3 regions of the Brevibacillus sp. IT-7CA2 genome follow, and region 1 is predicted to be linked to each of the others. Evidence: riboswitches for the same ligand, from Rfam matches in the RefSeq annotation. Region 1 holds a riboswitch; each other region holds the start of a gene.

Evidence for each region. A riboswitch is a leader RNA that binds a small molecule or an ion and turns the genes downstream of it on or off. The one in region 1 is predicted to bind cyclic di-GMP.
Region 2: it holds a riboswitch for cyclic di-GMP, as region 1 does, so the genes downstream of both, ACM6JA_RS24775 (aldehyde dehydrogenase family protein) here and ggt (gamma-glutamyltransferase) in region 1, are expected to answer to the same signal.
Region 3: it holds a riboswitch for cyclic di-GMP, as region 1 does, so the genes downstream of both, ACM6JA_RS16910 (GNAT family N-acetyltransferase) here and ggt (gamma-glutamyltransferase) in region 1, are expected to answer to the same signal.

The regions. Positions count from the first base shown of each region.
Region 1 covers NZ_CATKQT010000055.1:235,035-240,716, reverse strand. Annotated here, with positions in the region: gene ACM6JA_RS31075 (glutamine--tRNA ligase/YqeY domain fusion protein) at 84-1,751, opposite strand; gene ACM6JA_RS31070 (SET domain-containing protein) at 1,831-2,448, opposite strand; cyclic di-GMP riboswitch class I at 2,698-2,786, shown strand; gene ggt (gamma-glutamyltransferase) at 2,968-4,686, shown strand; gene ACM6JA_RS31060 (methyl-accepting chemotaxis protein) at 4,806-5,682, shown strand, end outside.
Region 2 covers NZ_CATKQT010000051.1:261,154-266,835, forward strand. Annotated here, with positions in the region: gene ACM6JA_RS24765 (M14 family metallocarboxypeptidase) at 1-1,311, shown strand, start outside; gene ACM6JA_RS24770 (methyl-accepting chemotaxis protein) at 1,374-2,255, opposite strand; gene ACM6JA_RS24775 (aldehyde dehydrogenase family protein) at 2,286-3,743, opposite strand; cyclic di-GMP riboswitch class I at 3,829-3,914, opposite strand; gene ACM6JA_RS24780 (methyl-accepting chemotaxis protein) at 4,092-5,036, opposite strand; gene ACM6JA_RS24785 (hypothetical protein) at 5,061-5,682, opposite strand, start outside.
Region 3 covers NZ_CATKQT010000033.1:69,101-74,782, reverse strand. Annotated here, with positions in the region: gene ACM6JA_RS16925 (DNA alkylation repair protein) at 1-619, shown strand, start outside; gene ACM6JA_RS16920 (Crp/Fnr family transcriptional regulator) at 619-1,296, shown strand; gene ACM6JA_RS16915 (peroxiredoxin-like family protein) at 1,381-2,043, shown strand; cyclic di-GMP riboswitch class I at 2,215-2,298, shown strand; gene ACM6JA_RS16910 (GNAT family N-acetyltransferase) at 2,493-3,047, shown strand; gene ACM6JA_RS16905 (methyl-accepting chemotaxis protein) at 3,040-4,530, shown strand; gene ACM6JA_RS16900 (alpha/beta hydrolase) at 4,652-5,682, shown strand, end outside.

The DNA.
Region 1 (5,682 bases):
CCAATTTATAATCACGAAAGAAAAAAGCACTGCTGCACACGGGTTCTCCATGCACAGCAGCGCTTGATTTATATAGGTATTTCCTATGCTTTTGGCAGTTCAAAGGAACTCTTCAACGATACAATCCGGTTGAATACGAGCTTATCATCTGTCGTATGCTTCGGATCGACATTGAAATAGCCATGACGGAAAAATTGATACTTGTCTTGTGGCTTGGTTTCTTTCATATTTGGCTCCACATAGCCTTGCAGCACTTCCAACGAATTCGGGTTAACGTTGTCGAGGAAAGTACCCTCCGCGTCTTCATCATCCATAATCAATGGCTCGTACAGACGGAATTCAGCAGGAACTGCATTGGTTGCATCCACCCAGTGAATCGTACCTTTTACCTTGCGACCTGTAAAACCGCTGCCGCTCTTCGTCTCAGGGTCATACGTGCAATGGATCTCGATCACGTTGCCATCTGCATCCTTCACGATGTCATTGCACTTAATGAAGTACGCGTGCTTCAGACGCACTTCATTTCCCGGGAACAAGCGGAAATACTTGCTCGGCGGGTTTTCCATGAAGTCATCCTGCTCAATGTAGATTTCGCGGGAGAACGGAATTTGACGATTGCCCATCTCTAGGTTCTCTGGATTGATCTCCGCTTCGAGCATCTCGACTTGTCCTTCCGGATAGTTCGTGATGACGACCTTCAACGGATTCAAAACAGCCATCGTACGTGGTGCCTTCAGTTTCAGGTCCTCACGGATGAAATACTCCAGCATTTTCTCGTCAACCGTGCTGTTAGCGCGCGCTACCCCTACTTCACGAGCGAATGTACGAATCGCTTCTGGTGTATAGCCGCGACGACGGAAGCCTGCGATGGTTGGCATGCGCGGGTCATCCCAGCCGTCTACTACATTCTCATCGACAAGCTGTTTCAGCTTGCGTTTACTCATAACGGTGTTGGTCAGGTTCAAGCGAGCAAATTCGTACTGGCGTGGTACCTTCTCCATTTCGCACTCGCGGACTACCCAGTCATACAACGGACGATGATCTTCGAATTCCAGTGAGCACAGGGAGTGTGTCACGCCCTCAATAGCATCCTCCAACGGATGAGCGAAGTCGTACATCGGATAGATGCACCATTTGTCGCCCGTGTTGTGATGCGTTGCATGGGAGATTCGATACAGAACCGGATCACGCATGTTGAAGTTCTGAGAAGCCATATCGATTTTCGCACGCAGCACCTTTTCTCCGTCCTTGAATTCCCCTTGGCGCATCCGTGCAAACAGGTCCAGGTTTTCCTCCACAGATCGGTTACGGAACGGACTTTCTGTGCCTGGCTCTGTCCATGTTCCACGCATTTTACGCATGTCTTCAGGAGACAGATCATCTACGTAAGCCAAACCTTTTTTAATCAACACCACCGCACGGTTGTACATCTCTTCAAAGTAATTAGATGCAAAAAACAGCCCGTCCCATTCGAAGCCTAGCCATTGAACGTCCCTTTTGATGGCCTCTACGTATTCGATGTCTTCCTTTACCGGGTTGGTATCGTCAAATCGAAGGTTGGCCTTGCCGGAAAATTCTCGTGCCAACTCAAAGTTGAGGCAGATTGCTTTTGCATGTCCAATATGAAGATACCCGTTCGGTTCTGGGGGAAAGCGGGTAATGATTTCCTTTACTTTGCCCTCTTGCAAGTCATCAATCATGATATTGCGGATAAAATTGGATGCCGCTACCTTGTTTTCCAATGAAATCAACCTTTCACTTCACCTTTACATTCCATAATACTGATTCTCTACCCAGAGTTCAACAAAATCGGGTCGTTGACCGACCCGCTCACGTCTTCCATTGCTGCCTCGTTTGCCATTGTGACCTGCAATACAGATGAATGACAGAATCAATGGCTAAGCGCTGCTCCGTGATCCCACGAATCGTTTCGAGATGCTTCGGGGAAATCAGATGCAGCAAAGGCTGTTCAACATGATTGAAACGTTGGAATGCTTCCGCAGCAATCCGATCCCACTGCGGGTAATACCGAAGCAAGTCATCGGGCATTACGCGGGAGCGGTCCGTGTCGGACTCGGGCAAACAATCAAAAGGTTCATCCAGATTCAACGTCCCATAATCATCAGTCAACTCTTCACCCGGCAAAACATCCCGTGCAGCCAATTCCAGGTCATACATGGTCGGCACACAATTCGCATGAAAGCTGTGGTTCACGTACCTTGCCTTATCCCAACAAAGAATGTACTTTCCGAACTGGTTCTTAAACGAATATTTTTGTACGTCCTGTTTTCGTAATGAGTCAAGTCTTTCCACAAATACAGGGTCCAACACCTGGTCCAAATTATCCTGTGCCCATACAATCGTTCCTTTTGGGATAAACCTTGTCGCAAACACACCGTACCCGATCTCATCGTTGATATAGCGCAATTCTGTATCGGGATGCATCATGGTCTTTGTTTCACTCCTTGGCGAATGTGCCTTTTTATCATCATAAGCAGTTCAGCCCCAGGAGGTGTGTGAATGTCTGCGAAAAACAACCTTCCCCATAACATTTCTCACTATTTTTCTGGATTAAAATATTTTTTCTTATTTACCACAAATGGTAAATAGTCTATATTATTGGCAAACGGAGTTTTAGGAACATTTTCCCACAACGATCGAATCAGTATCTGTGTCAATTTTCTACTTCATCCATTGATATCGAAACGGCATACCCGGGGAAATCCGGCGACGCAAAGCTACAGGGGCTACCTCCGCAACAGCGGACACGCTTGCCAGCTACCGAAGTATTGATGTAGGACGAGACCAATGATCCTATATCATTGGTCTTTTTTTGCACTCACAATGTCTATTTTTGTCTATTTTTGTATGTTTGTGTATTTTTAGCTTTTAAAGGAGGTGAGGCAACAGCGGATAGCCGGTTTAATGAATCATTATTCTGTTCATCATGAAGGAGGTTTCATAGGAATGTCATTCTGGAAGAAACTCTCGACCGTCACGCTGACTGCTGTCATCGGGCTAACAACATTCTCTGGAGCACAAGCTGCTAACCGTCCAACATCGATGTCACCGAACGCAATGGTGACGACTCCTCACTATCTGGCTACGGCTGCGGCCCTGAAGACATTGGAAGACGGTGGAAATGCAGTAGATGCTGCTATTACAGCCGCTTCCACATTAGCTGTCGTCTATCCTCATTACACAACCATTGGTGGAGATAACTTCTGGCTCATCTACAATGCCAAAACAAAAGAGCTGAAGGCGCTGAACGGCAGTGGTCGCGCAGGCGAAAAGGCAACCATCGACTATTACAAAAACAAAGGCTACGAAAAAATCCCGTCCCGCGGTTATGAATCGGCAAACACTGTCCCTGGTGTCGTCTCCGGCTGGTGGGAGGCGTACAACTACGCCCATAAAAACATGGGCAACAGTAAGCTTCAATGGAACAGACTGCTTGAGCCTGCCATTGGATACGCCCAGAACGGATATCCAGTCTCCCCCAACCAAGTATATTGGACGAAATACGCCACAGATCCAACTGACAATGACTTGAAGAATCTTCAACGTTTTGATGGATTCCGCAAAACATTCCTGAAGCCCAACGGCGATCCCTATGCAGCGGGCGAAATTCTCAAACAAAAGGATCTTGCCAATACTTTGCGAATCATTGCAAAAAAAGGTGCTGACGGTTTTTATAAAGGAGAAGTTGCTAAAAAAATCGTAGCAGACATGCAAGCCAACGGCGGATTGCTTACGTTGAAGGATTTTGAGAAGCACACCTCCACTTGGGCAGATCCAATTTCGGTAGACTACCGCGGTTATAAAGCGTACAACGTTCCGCCTAACTCCCAAGGCATGGCTTCGCTCTCTATTCTTAATGTTTTGAACAATTTTGACCTCAAGAGCATGGGTGAAGGAACACCCGATTACTATCACACGATTGTGGAAGCTACCAAACAGTCTTTTGCTGACCGCGACAAATGGCTGACTGACCCTGCCTTTGTGGATATCCCTGTGGATGAGCTGTTGTCCAAGCAGCACGGGAAAGATTTAGCAGCGCGCATTGATATGAAGCAAGCCGCCAAATCCGTAGAACCGCTTGATCCAAAAGGCGATACAACCTGGTTCGGGATCGTCGACAAAGATGGAAATGCAGTGTCCATCATTCAGAGTCACTATTTTGACTGGGGTTCCGGGATCGTAGCGAAAGATACGGGCATCCTTTTGCAAAACCGCGGAAGCTATTTCTCTTTGGATCCCAAACACATCAATCACTTGGAACCAGGAAAACGCACCTTCCACACAATTAACCCAGCTATGCTCTTTAAAGGGGACAAGCCTTATCTTCTCTACGGAACACAAGGGGGAGAAGGACAGCCGCAAACGCAAGCCGCTCTCGTCACGCGTATCATCGACTTTGGTTTCAGCGTGCAAGACGCAATCGAAGCGCCAAGATGGCTGCATGGACGCAACTGGGGATCTGCTTCCAACAATCTCAAGGTGGAAAGCCGCATCCCTCAAGAAGTCCTGGACGAGTTAATTAAACGTGGACATCCAGTCGAAAAGCTGGAAGCAGCCTATACCGATACGATGGGACAGTCCGGCGCAATCCTGATTGACCCGCAAACTAATGTAAAATTTGGCGGTGCTGACCCTCGCGGTGAAGGCGCAGCAATGGGATATTGATATTTTGTCAGACTGCTGAGTTAATCTCAGCAGTCTACCTTTATTATATTTCCTTGTGGTAGACAGCTTTTCACAAAGAAAGAAATATCTTAATCACGGTTTAGGAGTGGAACAATCCTATGTTTTTGTTCAACAAACTCAGGAACAAAATGATCCTTTGGTTTCTCGTCGTGGCCGTCATTCCACTTACTGCCGTTTCGGTGTTTATCACGAACAGCTTTTCATCCATTCTGATTGATAAACAAAAATCATCCTATGTTGACCTTACTTCCAGTACAGCCATAGCTATGGATCAATATCTGGACCGGCGTATGACAGAAATTCAGATTTTAGCCCGTACCTCAGATATTCAATCCGATGATGCAGCGGCAAAAAATGAATTCATCCGCAAGTTTACCGAGGAAATGAAACTGTATGACGGAAATACGTATATCGCAAGCGATGGAAAAGTAACGGCTGATACGTTCCCCAAAAGCGTTGGAATCAATCTGAGCGAGCGCCAATTCTTCAAAGACGGTATGCAGGACAAACCCAGCTTCTCCGATGTTCTTGTTGCGAAGACAACTGGCAATCGCTCTATCATCGTCGCTTCCCCTGTAAAAGCGAAAAACAATGAGAAGCTCGGTGTCTTGACCGGGCTCGTCAATGTAGATGACTTCACAGCTACATTTCTCAAGAATCTGAAAATAGGCAACGATGGTTATCCGATTCTCGTTGATAACAAGGACCAGATTCAGTACCATCCTACCCAGGATCTGATCGGAAAACCGCTTGAGGAATCCGCTCTGCCGCAACCATTAATGGAAATCCTTAAATCAGGAAAAACGGAAAAGGGCTCATACAGCTACTCGGACAATGGCAAGGATTACGTTGTCACCTATTCCCCCATTCCCAAGACCAACTTTGGTTTGTATCTGCATATCCCTGTCGAATCCATAACGTCTGCGGTTTCATCCGTTACCACCATGGTTACGATCATTGTCATCGTTGTTGTTG
Region 2 (5,682 bases), on a different contig from region 1:
AACAAGGAGAAGCCACTCATCTGGCTACAGGCACAAATCCATGGAAATGAACCCGCCTCTGGTGAATCTGCTCTTGTAATCGCCAAATGGCTGGCAGAAGGAAAACTTGGCACCGATCTCCTGGATAAAGTAAACGTTGCGATTGTTCCTCGCATCAACCCGGATGGCTCCTACCAGTTCAAACGCTACATTGCGACAGAGCTGGATGCCAACCGCGACTACATGAAGGTAGAATATCCAGAGGTGCAAGCCGTTCACCAAGCCATCCATGCCTATCAACCTGATGTCGTGCTTGACGCCCATGAATACGGCGTCTCTTCCAGCCAGCTTCGCGATGTTGGGGAAAAAGGCGCAATCTCTTCCTACGATGTTCTGATCTCCTCTGCGAAAAACTTGAATATTCCCGCCAACCTGCGCAAAATGTCAGACAACCAGCTCTTGGCTGACGTTCAACTAGCACTCGACAAGGAGCAACTTTCTCATCACGCATACTATACGCTGGCAAAAGGCAAGGACGGAAAAGTGACCGCAACAGAAGGCAGCACAGAGACGAGAATCGGACGCAATGCCTTGGGATTGAAAAACACGTTGACGTTTTTGGTGGAAACACGCGGCATCGGCATTGGACGCGCCGATTTTGAGCGCCGTGTATACAGTCAGGCCATGACTCACGCTGCTGTCATCCAATCAACAGCGGACAACGCCAAAGCAATCATGTCCGCCGTGACGCAGGCACGCGCAGAAATCACGGAAAAAGGCAAAAAGGCAAACGACAACGACAAACTCGTCATCCTGAGTGAGAATAAGCGAGTACCGGGTCAATCTCTCGAAGTGGTCGATCTAGCCACGGCAAAAAAAGTGTCTACCCCCATAGACTGGGTAAGCTCCACGGATGCCTATCCCGTACTCGAACGCGAGCGCCCCACTGCTTATCTCATGCCTCCTGGCTACCATGACGTTGCAGCCAAGCTAGAACTGCTCGGTGTTTCGGTAAGCAAGCTATCAAAAGAAACGACCATAGCAGTAGAAAGCTACACCATTTTGGAAAACAAGGTGAATACGATTTACGAGAATGGGCATTTCACCAACCAAGTGACTGCAAATGTAACAGAAACAACGAAAACCTTTCCTGCGGGTAGCTACGTGTTCAGCATGGCCCAGCCAAACGCCAACTTCATAGCATTGGCCTTGGAACCGGAATCAGTAGACAGCTACGTCACGTTTAACTTCTTGCCCGTTGAAAAAGGCGATGAAGTCCCGGTGTATCGCTATATGCTGGAGCAATCGCTACCCACCACACAAAAGAACTAAAGGAAAAATTCCCCTCTCTAAAGTTAGACTCCTGAGAGGGGAATTTTGTTACATATATGGGCTTACTTTATTTCAAACACTTCTTGGGAAAGCCCTGCCAGCTTTTGCGTATTGTCGCTCACTTCGACCATTGTCGCAGAAATTTCCTCCGTAGCAGCTGCCTGACTCTCCATGGTTTGATTGATCAATTCAATCGAATTTTGCAGCAGGGTTATCAAATCCCGGATGGAATCTGTGGTTTGCTTGATTTTGTCTGCATTCGCCCGTGAATCCGTCGCCATATTGCGAACCTCATTCGCAACGACAGCGAATCCACGCCCTGCATCTCCTACCCGCGCAGCCTCAATGCTCGCATTCAGTCCCAAAATGTTACTTTGATCAGCGATTTTTTTCACGGCGAGAGTAATTTGCTCGATCTCAGTCGTACTTTGGCTCACATCATTGGCTTGCTCTGAGACCGCCTTCATTTGCTCGTTCAAATTCCCGATCTGCACAGCCATCTCTTGTGTGGTGGCACTGACCTGCTCGACGACACTCGAGAGATTTGCGGCAATTTCATATAGCTCATTGGCTCGCTCCATACTGGATCCAATGCCGACACCGCCGATGACTTTTCCCGTGTGATCATGCAGGGGGATCGCCCGTGCGACGAGAGGAAAACCAAATAATTCTTTGGGGACCATCATCGCCTGCTTGGTGTTTTTACGAATCGCGTTGGTGATCACATCTCCTTCCTGGAGTGGATCACCTGGCTTGACTTGCAGCGCAAATGTTTGGGCAGGCACATTACGCAATAGCTTTTCCGTGTCGTAGACCCCAATGGTAATGTCATCGGTGAGTAAATCATTTAAATAAGGGGCAACCTTGATGAACGCCTCGAGCAGTTCTGCGTTTTTCCCCTTTTCGAAAGCTTCTGTTTCGTTCCATTCTACGTAACCGTGCATGACCCTCTTCACCTCTATATTTTGCTGGCATTAGTACGGAAATTGGCGCTTTTTGTGTTGAACCGAAATCCATTTCAGCGTAGTGAACTCTTCTAAACTCCATTGACCATTCAAACGTCCCAACCCGGAGTGCTTTTCACCGCCAAACGCCACGATTGGTTCGTCATTGATCGTTCCATCGTTGATGTGAATCATACCAGTCTCAATTCGTTTGGCCATCTGGGCACCTCTCTCCAGATCGCGTGTATGAATCGCCCCGGACAATCCAAATGGTGTCTCGTTCGCCATGCGAATCGCTTCTTCCTCGGAAGCAAACGACATGATGCAAACAGCCGGACCAAACAGCTCTTTGGATGCAATCGACATGTCTGTGGTCACTCCTGTCAAAACGATCGGCTCGACAACGTTGCCTTTTACTTCCCCTTTCAGTGCAGGAACGGCCCCTTCGCGTATCGCCTCATCGATCGTTGCCATCAGGTTGGTGACTTGCCGTTGATTGATCAACGGACCGATTACTGTGTCAGGATCATTTGGGTCGCCAACCTTGAGTCCAGATACTTTTTCCACATACAGATCGAGGAATTTATCGTATACATCTTGGTGAACCAGAACCCGGTTAGCCGACATGCAAATCTGACCTTGGTGGGTAAAGCGGCTGAATACCGCTGCATTGACGGCATACTGGAGATCCGCATCCTCCAAAACAATCAGTGCACTATTGCCGCCCAGCTCCAAAATCGCCTTTTTGAAATGCTTCGCTGCCACTTGCGCAATATGGCTTCCTACTTGGCTAGAGCCTGTAAACGAAAGGATGCGCGGAATCGGGTGGGAGACAAAACCATCGCCAATTTCAGCAATATCCGTCACAACGACGTTGATCAAGCCTTTTGGCAAACCTACTTCTTCAAAAATTTTCGCGATGAGAGTACCACCCGTGATTGGCGTGTGCTCATGCGGTTTGAGGACGACGCCGTTGCCCGCGCCAAGAGCTGGCGCTACGGACTTCATCGACAGATAGAACGGGAAGTTGAACGGACTGATGACACCAACAACTCCTGCGGGAATCCGATACAATCGATTTTCTTTTCCGTCTACGGGAGAAGGAAGAATTTTTCCTTCCATGCGTACCGGGAACGTAGCCGCCTCGCGAATAATATCCTTCACAAGCCCGATCTCAAAAAATGCCTTCAGTCGGGTTCCACCCAATTCACGAATGATGATCTGAATGATTTCTTCTTCATTCTCTTCGATATAGTGAACAGCACGCTCCAACATTCGGGATTTGGTATAGGCATTCACTTCATCCCACTCTTTTTTCGCGTCGGCTGCCGCTTTGTAAGCCGCGTCGATATCCTCCAAATTTGCCATTTTGAATTCTGCGATGACTTCCCCGTTGTAAGGGTTGATATCTTGCAATGTCTTCGCGCCAAGTCCGTCGCGCCACTCCCCATTGATGTACTGCTTGTCCAGTGTTTGAAGGATTGACATGCTTTAACCTCTCCCTTTTGTAAAGTAAATAGGCCCCCTTCGCATGAAAGGAGCCGTAAAACTAAAACAGCAAAATACACTGCTAGTCGGCAACCCGGCTGCCATCGTAACGTGTACATTAGGCCCGTGGCTTTGCGTCCCCAATTTTCAGTGGGTTTGCCCATTCATAGCGAATGCTGATATGATTTTGTCGAAAAAAGGAAAGTTATGGAGAATCTTACTTTGATTATAGTACTCTATTCCTAATAGTCAAACAGAAATATGTAAAATTTTAGTGAACCAAATTGAACAAATACCAAAAAATCCGCATCTCTTGGGATACGGACTCCTGGTTCTTCTTCCTTATGATCACAATATCTTTTTGACATCCTTTACGCTCGTCGCGAGCATTTGCTCTACCGCGTTGGCGTCCCTCACATGCTTGGTCAAGCCTTCATTCAGCTCTTCCAGCAAGCCCTTCGCATCACTTACCTGTTGGGACACATCGTCAGCAAATCGCTTTTGGTGCGCGATGATTTCCATCACACCTGACACTTCGACGTTCAGTGCCTGGAAAGCGTTCACGATCTGATCCGTCTTCTCCGCAGCATCCTTGCTGGTAGAAAGTCCGTTTTTGATCGCACTGCTGCTTTTTTCACTGTTGGACAACGCTTCTTTTGTTTCTTCCTGAATCTTGCCGATCAATTCTGCAATCGTCTTGGTCGAGTTCGCTGTCATCTCGGCCAGCTTGCGTACTTCATCTGCTACTACAGCAAAGCCTCGGCCCTGTTCACCCGCACGTGCCGCTTCTATCGCTGCATTCAAAGCGAGAAGGTTGGTCTGATTGGCAATGTCACTGATCACCTTGACGATGCTCGTAATTTCCGAAGAGCGCTCTTCCAAGCGGCTCATGGACTTGGACGTATGGACCGATTCTTTGTCGAGCAGGCTCATGACTTCCACAACGTCCGTCATCGCCTTCTTACCTTCATCTGCACGCGCTACCGATTGTTTACAGATGTCCGTCAAGCGCTCTCCTCGATCCGACAGTTGGCTCGCAGATTCATCATCCCGCTCGTTAATGACCTGGATATTATCTACGACACGCTTCATCCTCGTCACCAATCGCACCGTTTGCTCTGATTCGGCGTTCATCGCTTGGTTCGAAGTGAGAATCGCACCCATCTGTTCGTAAATACCGCGAAGCTCATGTTTCCAAGCGTCTTGGTGGCCTGCCATTGTGGTTGTGGGAGTTGCCACTGTCGTCGCTGCTGTCTCTTTTTCTGCTAGGCCTTTGTCTTTTTTCCAAAACATCCGCTTCTCTCTCCTTTGTACCCATCAATTGTCACCTCGGCGGCTATATACGCGGGACTCGATTATTCCCGGATGTTGTTTCGCCAAGCTCAGCAAGTTTTCCAAGAAATAATAGTGACCCTCCAAGAGCTCCACGTCTTTACGCTCAAAATGCTTCGCCTGCAAATACTGCTGCATTTCCAAAGCATAGCGCTCCAGTTTATCGTGAAAATCGTTGGCACGAAGCATTTGCTCCACTTCTGGATATTCTGTTTTCAGGCGACTGAGCTCGCTGTATACACGCCCACCCTCCAGAATCATCTGGTAGGCCGTACGCTCAAGCGTAGCTGTCGTAGCTGCCTCCTGCTCCTCACGCTCCTCACGCAAAGCTGCCAAGTACGTGATAAAATGGTAGACAGTTAAAAACAATGGTCCTAAAAATAGAATGATCCCTGCTTTGTACACATGCTGATTGGACAAATTGCTGATGAGCAGGAACAAGTGAAACAAGATCGCACCCAACCATACATAGATGATGATTTGGTGATTGATCTTCCCTGCCTTTTGGTGGCGAGAAAAGGCAAAGGTAAGTCCGAGCAGATAAAAGGCAAGTAACGTAAAGCTGGCAGAAAACAAAGCCATCTCCATATCGATTAGCCAATCTGCG
Region 3 (5,682 bases), on a different contig from region 1:
CGGAATGAAAGCTATCCGTCTGATTGGACTAGAACTACTTGCGATCTTACACAAATCGGGTGAACCCACAGCTACGTCTCCCGTTTTCCTATCGTTGGCTACCCACAAGTCAGACAGTGTACGTTGTTGGAGTGCCTATATCATTGGCTTGGACAACACCTTATCGCTCGAAGAAAAACTAAGGCAAATAAGAAAATTCGCGGCAGATCATCATTTTGGAGTGAGAGAGATCGCATGGATGGCGATTCGAGATTCTCTCGTGCATGATCTGAACCATTCCATTCAACTCCTGAGCAAATGGGTACTTGATACCGACGAAAATACTCGCCGCTTTGCGGTAGAAGCCACACGCCCACGAGGTGTCTGGTGTAAGCATATTGACGCATTGAAAAATGATCCTGCTCTCTGCCTACCTTTGCTCATGCCAGTGAAGTCAGATGCATCTAAATATGTTCAAGATTCTGTAGGGAATTGGTTGAACGATGCGAGTAAATCACAACCAGACTGGGTGATACAGCTTTGTGACGAGTGGCTAAGAATCTCTGATACAAAGGAAACGAAAAGAATTGTTACCAAAGCGAAAAGAACCATTCTGAAGACCCAGACCGAACAGAAATGATGAACCGAATCACATATTTATCCCAATTTTATTTGTTGAATTCATTATCCGAGGAAAGTTTGCGCTTAATCGATCAATTAACCTCCTTAACCCCTTTCCCCATAAATACGTGCATTCAAACACCAGAAACTTTTTCGGAGGGATTCTACTTCATCAAACAGGGGAAAGTACGTTTATATAAAGTAAATCGGGATGGTCGGCAGTTTACATTTGATATCCTCGGAGAAGGCAATGTGTTTGGAGAAGTGGATCTGCTCTCGTTAGGTACACGGGAGATGTATATAGAAACCATCGAAGACTGCCTCATTTGTAAAATGAGCAAAGCAAAATTTGAGAGCTACTTAATCGAACATCCGCAACTGATGATGAAGATCATGAAGATCATTAGCGATAGAATGATTTCGATCAGCCAAGCAGCCGAAAATCTTGCCCTTCTCCCTTTACAAGATCGCATTATTTCCACGTTAGTAAGGCTTGCCGACCAATTTGGCAATCCTAACAGTTCTGCGTTTCAACAAATTGAGTTACCTCTTTCCCATCAAGAGCTCGCCCATTTTGTCGGGGCATCCAGGGAAGCTGTGACGGTAGCATTACGTGCTTTAGCAAGAGAAGAACTGATTCAAACAGGCTTTAAAACCATTTCCATTCATCGGGACAACATTTTAAAGAAGATGTAATCCAGTTTACATCTTTCCCTTCAAAAGAAAGATATCGTAAAGCTATGGCTTCTACTATTCTTTCGAAAAAGAGGGGAACGACATATGGATAAACCACATTTTCAGAGCCTGCGCGAAGAGCTAGATTATACAACCATTCAAATAGCAGACTTCCTCACTCGTGAAGTAACAGATTCATTTACAAGATCAATCGAGGAGCTGAGGACCTCTGGACACGCAAAGGGCTTGCCGATTGGTTCGATTGCGCATGATTTCACATTGAACGATCACACTGGCAAGACCATTACCTTGTCGGAAGAAATCGTAAAAGGTCCCATCGTCCTCACGTTTTTTCGTGGATCATGGTGCCCCTACTGCAATTTGGAGCTGCAAGCATACCAAAAACAGATCGATACGATAACCTCTCTGGGTGCCCAATTGTTTGCCATTAGTCCACAATCTCCTGCATACTCTCTTACTATGCAAGAGAAAACCGGACTGAGCTTTCCCGTGTTATGCGATACCAATAACCATGTAGCAGAAAAATATCAACTCAGATTCAGACTGCCTGATTATTTACAGGATACCTACCGATCATTGGATATTGATCTCAAGCATTTTAATAGTGACGATTCTTGGACGCTCCCCATTCCGGCTACTTATATCCTCGACAACCAGTGCGTAATCCGGTTAGCATGTTTAGATCCAGATTACAAAAAGCGAATGGAGCCAACCGAAGTTTTAGACATTCTGCGTACCCTAACCTAACGCCTATAATGAAGAACCAGTTGATACCATAACTGGTTTTTTGTACGTCTATGCTTTATGAACAATTAGTTTCTTTTCCCTACCAAAACTTGACAAAGCTATATCTTTTGGCTTATATTTTGCATGATTATATCTAGCAAAATTCGACACCTTTTTACAAATTTTGCTAAAAAATGCAAAAGGCAAAGTCATCGAAAGGTGGCGACGCAAAACCACGGGTCTACAGTCTTTGACCATGATAGCCGGGTTGCCATCATCTTGAGACTATTTATTCGATGTTGGTAGCTTCGGTTGTTCCATTTCGATGGAACGGCCTTTTTTTGTGTTTACATTTTTGAAAGGAGGATGAAAGCACTTTCATTTTCGTAACGGATGGAAAAACATAACTTTTGAGACGTCAAACATACACAACATGGTTCAATCAGAGAAAATGATGGAGTGGACAAGTTATGTACAAACAAGTAGAAACGGTACAAGAGTTAGCAAAATTTCATGAAATCAAAGAAACAGTATGGACAAGCATGGGCTTCGAGATGGAGTACGCGAAAGAAGGCTCGGCTCAGTTCCTCTTAATTGCCGAAGATGGTGAAGCAGGTGGAACATTTGAAATGACGCCCTTTTCCAAATCAAGTGCTTATATGAAATCACTTTTTCAGGATGTTATTACAGAAGATATGAAAGTAATGGAGGTAGACAGTCTCGCTGTTTTGCCGAAATACCGCGGACAACTAGGGGCAAAGGGAATTTGCTTGATGATAGATTACGCTGAAAAGCATGGTTATACCCACGCAATTGGGGTAGCAGATCCGACTTTTTTTTCGTTCATTAACAAGAAGTATCAAGTAAAAGCGACTCAGACCAAAGATATCATCTTTTACAAAGGGGCCGATGCCATTCCGACCCTCTTTCATCTAAAAGATGTCTATGACAATAAGCACGATCCGAAATATTCCTGGTACAATTCGTCGTCATCCAACCAAGTAAAAGTCGAGGTAGGTGGGTAACATGGACAACATGGATAACATTGATTTATTGAGAAGAAGAAACAATTGGGTCGTAATCGTATTCGCAAGTATTATTACGATTGTTCAGGTCTTAAACCTCTTTCTAGGCGTATCGTACACATTCGTTTTCACGATACTGGGTATTTTGTATGGCGTGCTGGCACCTTTTACTTACATCTCCAATCGCCCGCGCTTCCGTGAAAAAGCAGCGCCCTTCATGAAGTTTTTCAACTTCGCCGTAATCGGGATCTTCATGTTCATCGTAGTTGGACTGGACCCGCATATGATCAATATCATGACCATTATGTTCTTTGTAGCAGTCATGGGGATTTATCAAGACCGACTCATCAATATTTTGACGATTGTATCGACATTGGGTATTGTCTCTTACTACTTCCTGACACAGAGAGAAACGATTTTCCATTCGACTAATAATATTGATCTGATGTACTTCCTGCTTACCTTCTGCTTCGTCTCAGTCACGAGCATGATGCATGCTGTATTCAATAACAAGCTGCAAGAGGAAAGTGAGCAACAAAAGCAAGAAGCGATTGCCTCGAAGGAATCGTTGCAACGTGTTCTGGATCAGATCAATGAATCACTTACCTCTATGCAAGACTATCAAGAGAATTTGAACCAGGTGACGGACGGTGTGAATGTTCGCGCAGTCGAAACCGTCGCTTCCCTGCAAGACATTATGGAGTCCTTTACGGTCCAGACCAGCAATACGGACGAGCTGCGTCGGGAAATGAGCTCGACGAATCTGCAAGTTGAGGATATGACTCGCTCTGTTACAGAGATGCATGAGTACGTAGAATCGACCAAAGAAGCCACTAGCGAGAGCGGCAAACGCATTGGCAACATCGGCAATGACTTTGAACGATTCATCACGGACATCCAAGGTACGAACCAGCTGATTCAAGAGCTCAATAAAGAAACCGAATCAATTGGGAAAATCATTCAAACCATTTCCGAGATTTCTGCACAAACCAATCTGTTGGCACTCAATGCCACGATTGAAGCGTCTCGCGCAGGCGAACACGGCCGAGGATTTGCTGTCGTAGCAGATGAAGTACGCAAGCTGGCTGAATCCTCCAAGCTATCCTCTGAGTCGATCTCGAGTCTGCTCATGACCATTCGCGAAAAAATGAAGCTCGTATCGGATATGATTTCCGAGTCACAGACTTCTTTTGAGAAAAATAGCGAGGGCATCCTCGAAGTACAAGAAATGTTCACCAATGTAGACAACTACATGCAAAACTTTGCGGATAAAACGAAAAACCTGCAAGAGTTCATCATCCATGTGCACAGCATGATTCAGGAAGTCGGCGCAAAAGTAGAAGTCAACGCAGATATTACCGACAAGAACAAAGAAAGCCTGGAAGAAGTGCTTGTTCTCGTTTCTGAGCAAAAAGACGAAGTCGTTAAGGTTTCTGGCGGCTTTGAGAAAATCGAACAACAGATGCGTGGTCTCCATATGTAGCATTCCTGCAACCGCCTCTCATGGGCGGTTGTTTTCTTTTCTCGTTTTGTAACCGAACAGATATATAATGTAAATATTCTGATAGTTACGCTCTTATACAATGAAAGGAGGCACATCATTGATGGATGCACGAATCGAAAAAAAAACGATTCAGACCGATCGATTGCTTGTTTCCTACCTGACAGCAGGCGTATCGGAAGGAGAACCGCTTCTCCTCATTCACGGCAATGCATCAGCCAGCTTGTTCTGGGATGATACCATTGCGGCTCTTTGTGAACAGTACCGTGTGTATGCACCTGATATGCGTGGCTATGGAGCAAGTGAAGCATTGCCTATCGATGCAACACGCGGTTTGCGAGACTGGTCGGATGACCTTCATTCGTTTATTCGAGCATTGGACTTGCCAACACCTGTCCATCTTGCCGGCTGGTCTTTGGGTGGAGGGATCGTGATGCAGTTTGCCATCGATTACCCGCAGGAAGTCCGTTCTTTGATTCTGGTCGCGCCGATGTCCCCTTACGGCTTTGGCGGAACCAAGGATATAGCGGGCACCCCGTGCTACAGCAGCTTCGCCGGATCTGGCGGAGGAGCCACCAACTCCGAGCTGGTCAAAAGGATTGCGGCCAAGGATATGAACGATGAATCTCCCTCAAGCCCGCGTAATGTCATGAATCAGCTGTATTTCAAACCTCCGTTTCGAGTTAACCCCGAGCAGGAAGAACGCTATGTGAATGCAATCCTCTCCACGAGGACTGGAGAAGGCTTTTATCCCGGTGCCCACGAATACGTAAGCGATTGGCCTGGTGTCGCACCTGGAACGACGGGAATCAATAATGCGATCTCGCCTAAATACGTCAATTTGTCCGGCATTGTCCAGATGGAACCAAAGTGTCCAATTTTATGGATTCGGGGAGCGGATGACGCCATTATCTCAGATCAATCGTTTGCTGATTTTGGTACGTTGGGCAAACTCGGCTATGTGCCGGGATGGCCGGGAGAAGAAGAATATCCCCCTCAACCGATGGTCTCCCAAATCCGCGATGTGCTGGATCAATATCAGCGAGCAGGTGGTTCCTATCAGGAGATTGTCATGGAAAATGTGGGGCATTCTCCCCATATCGAAAAAGCAGAGGAGTTTGTGCAGCTCATTCG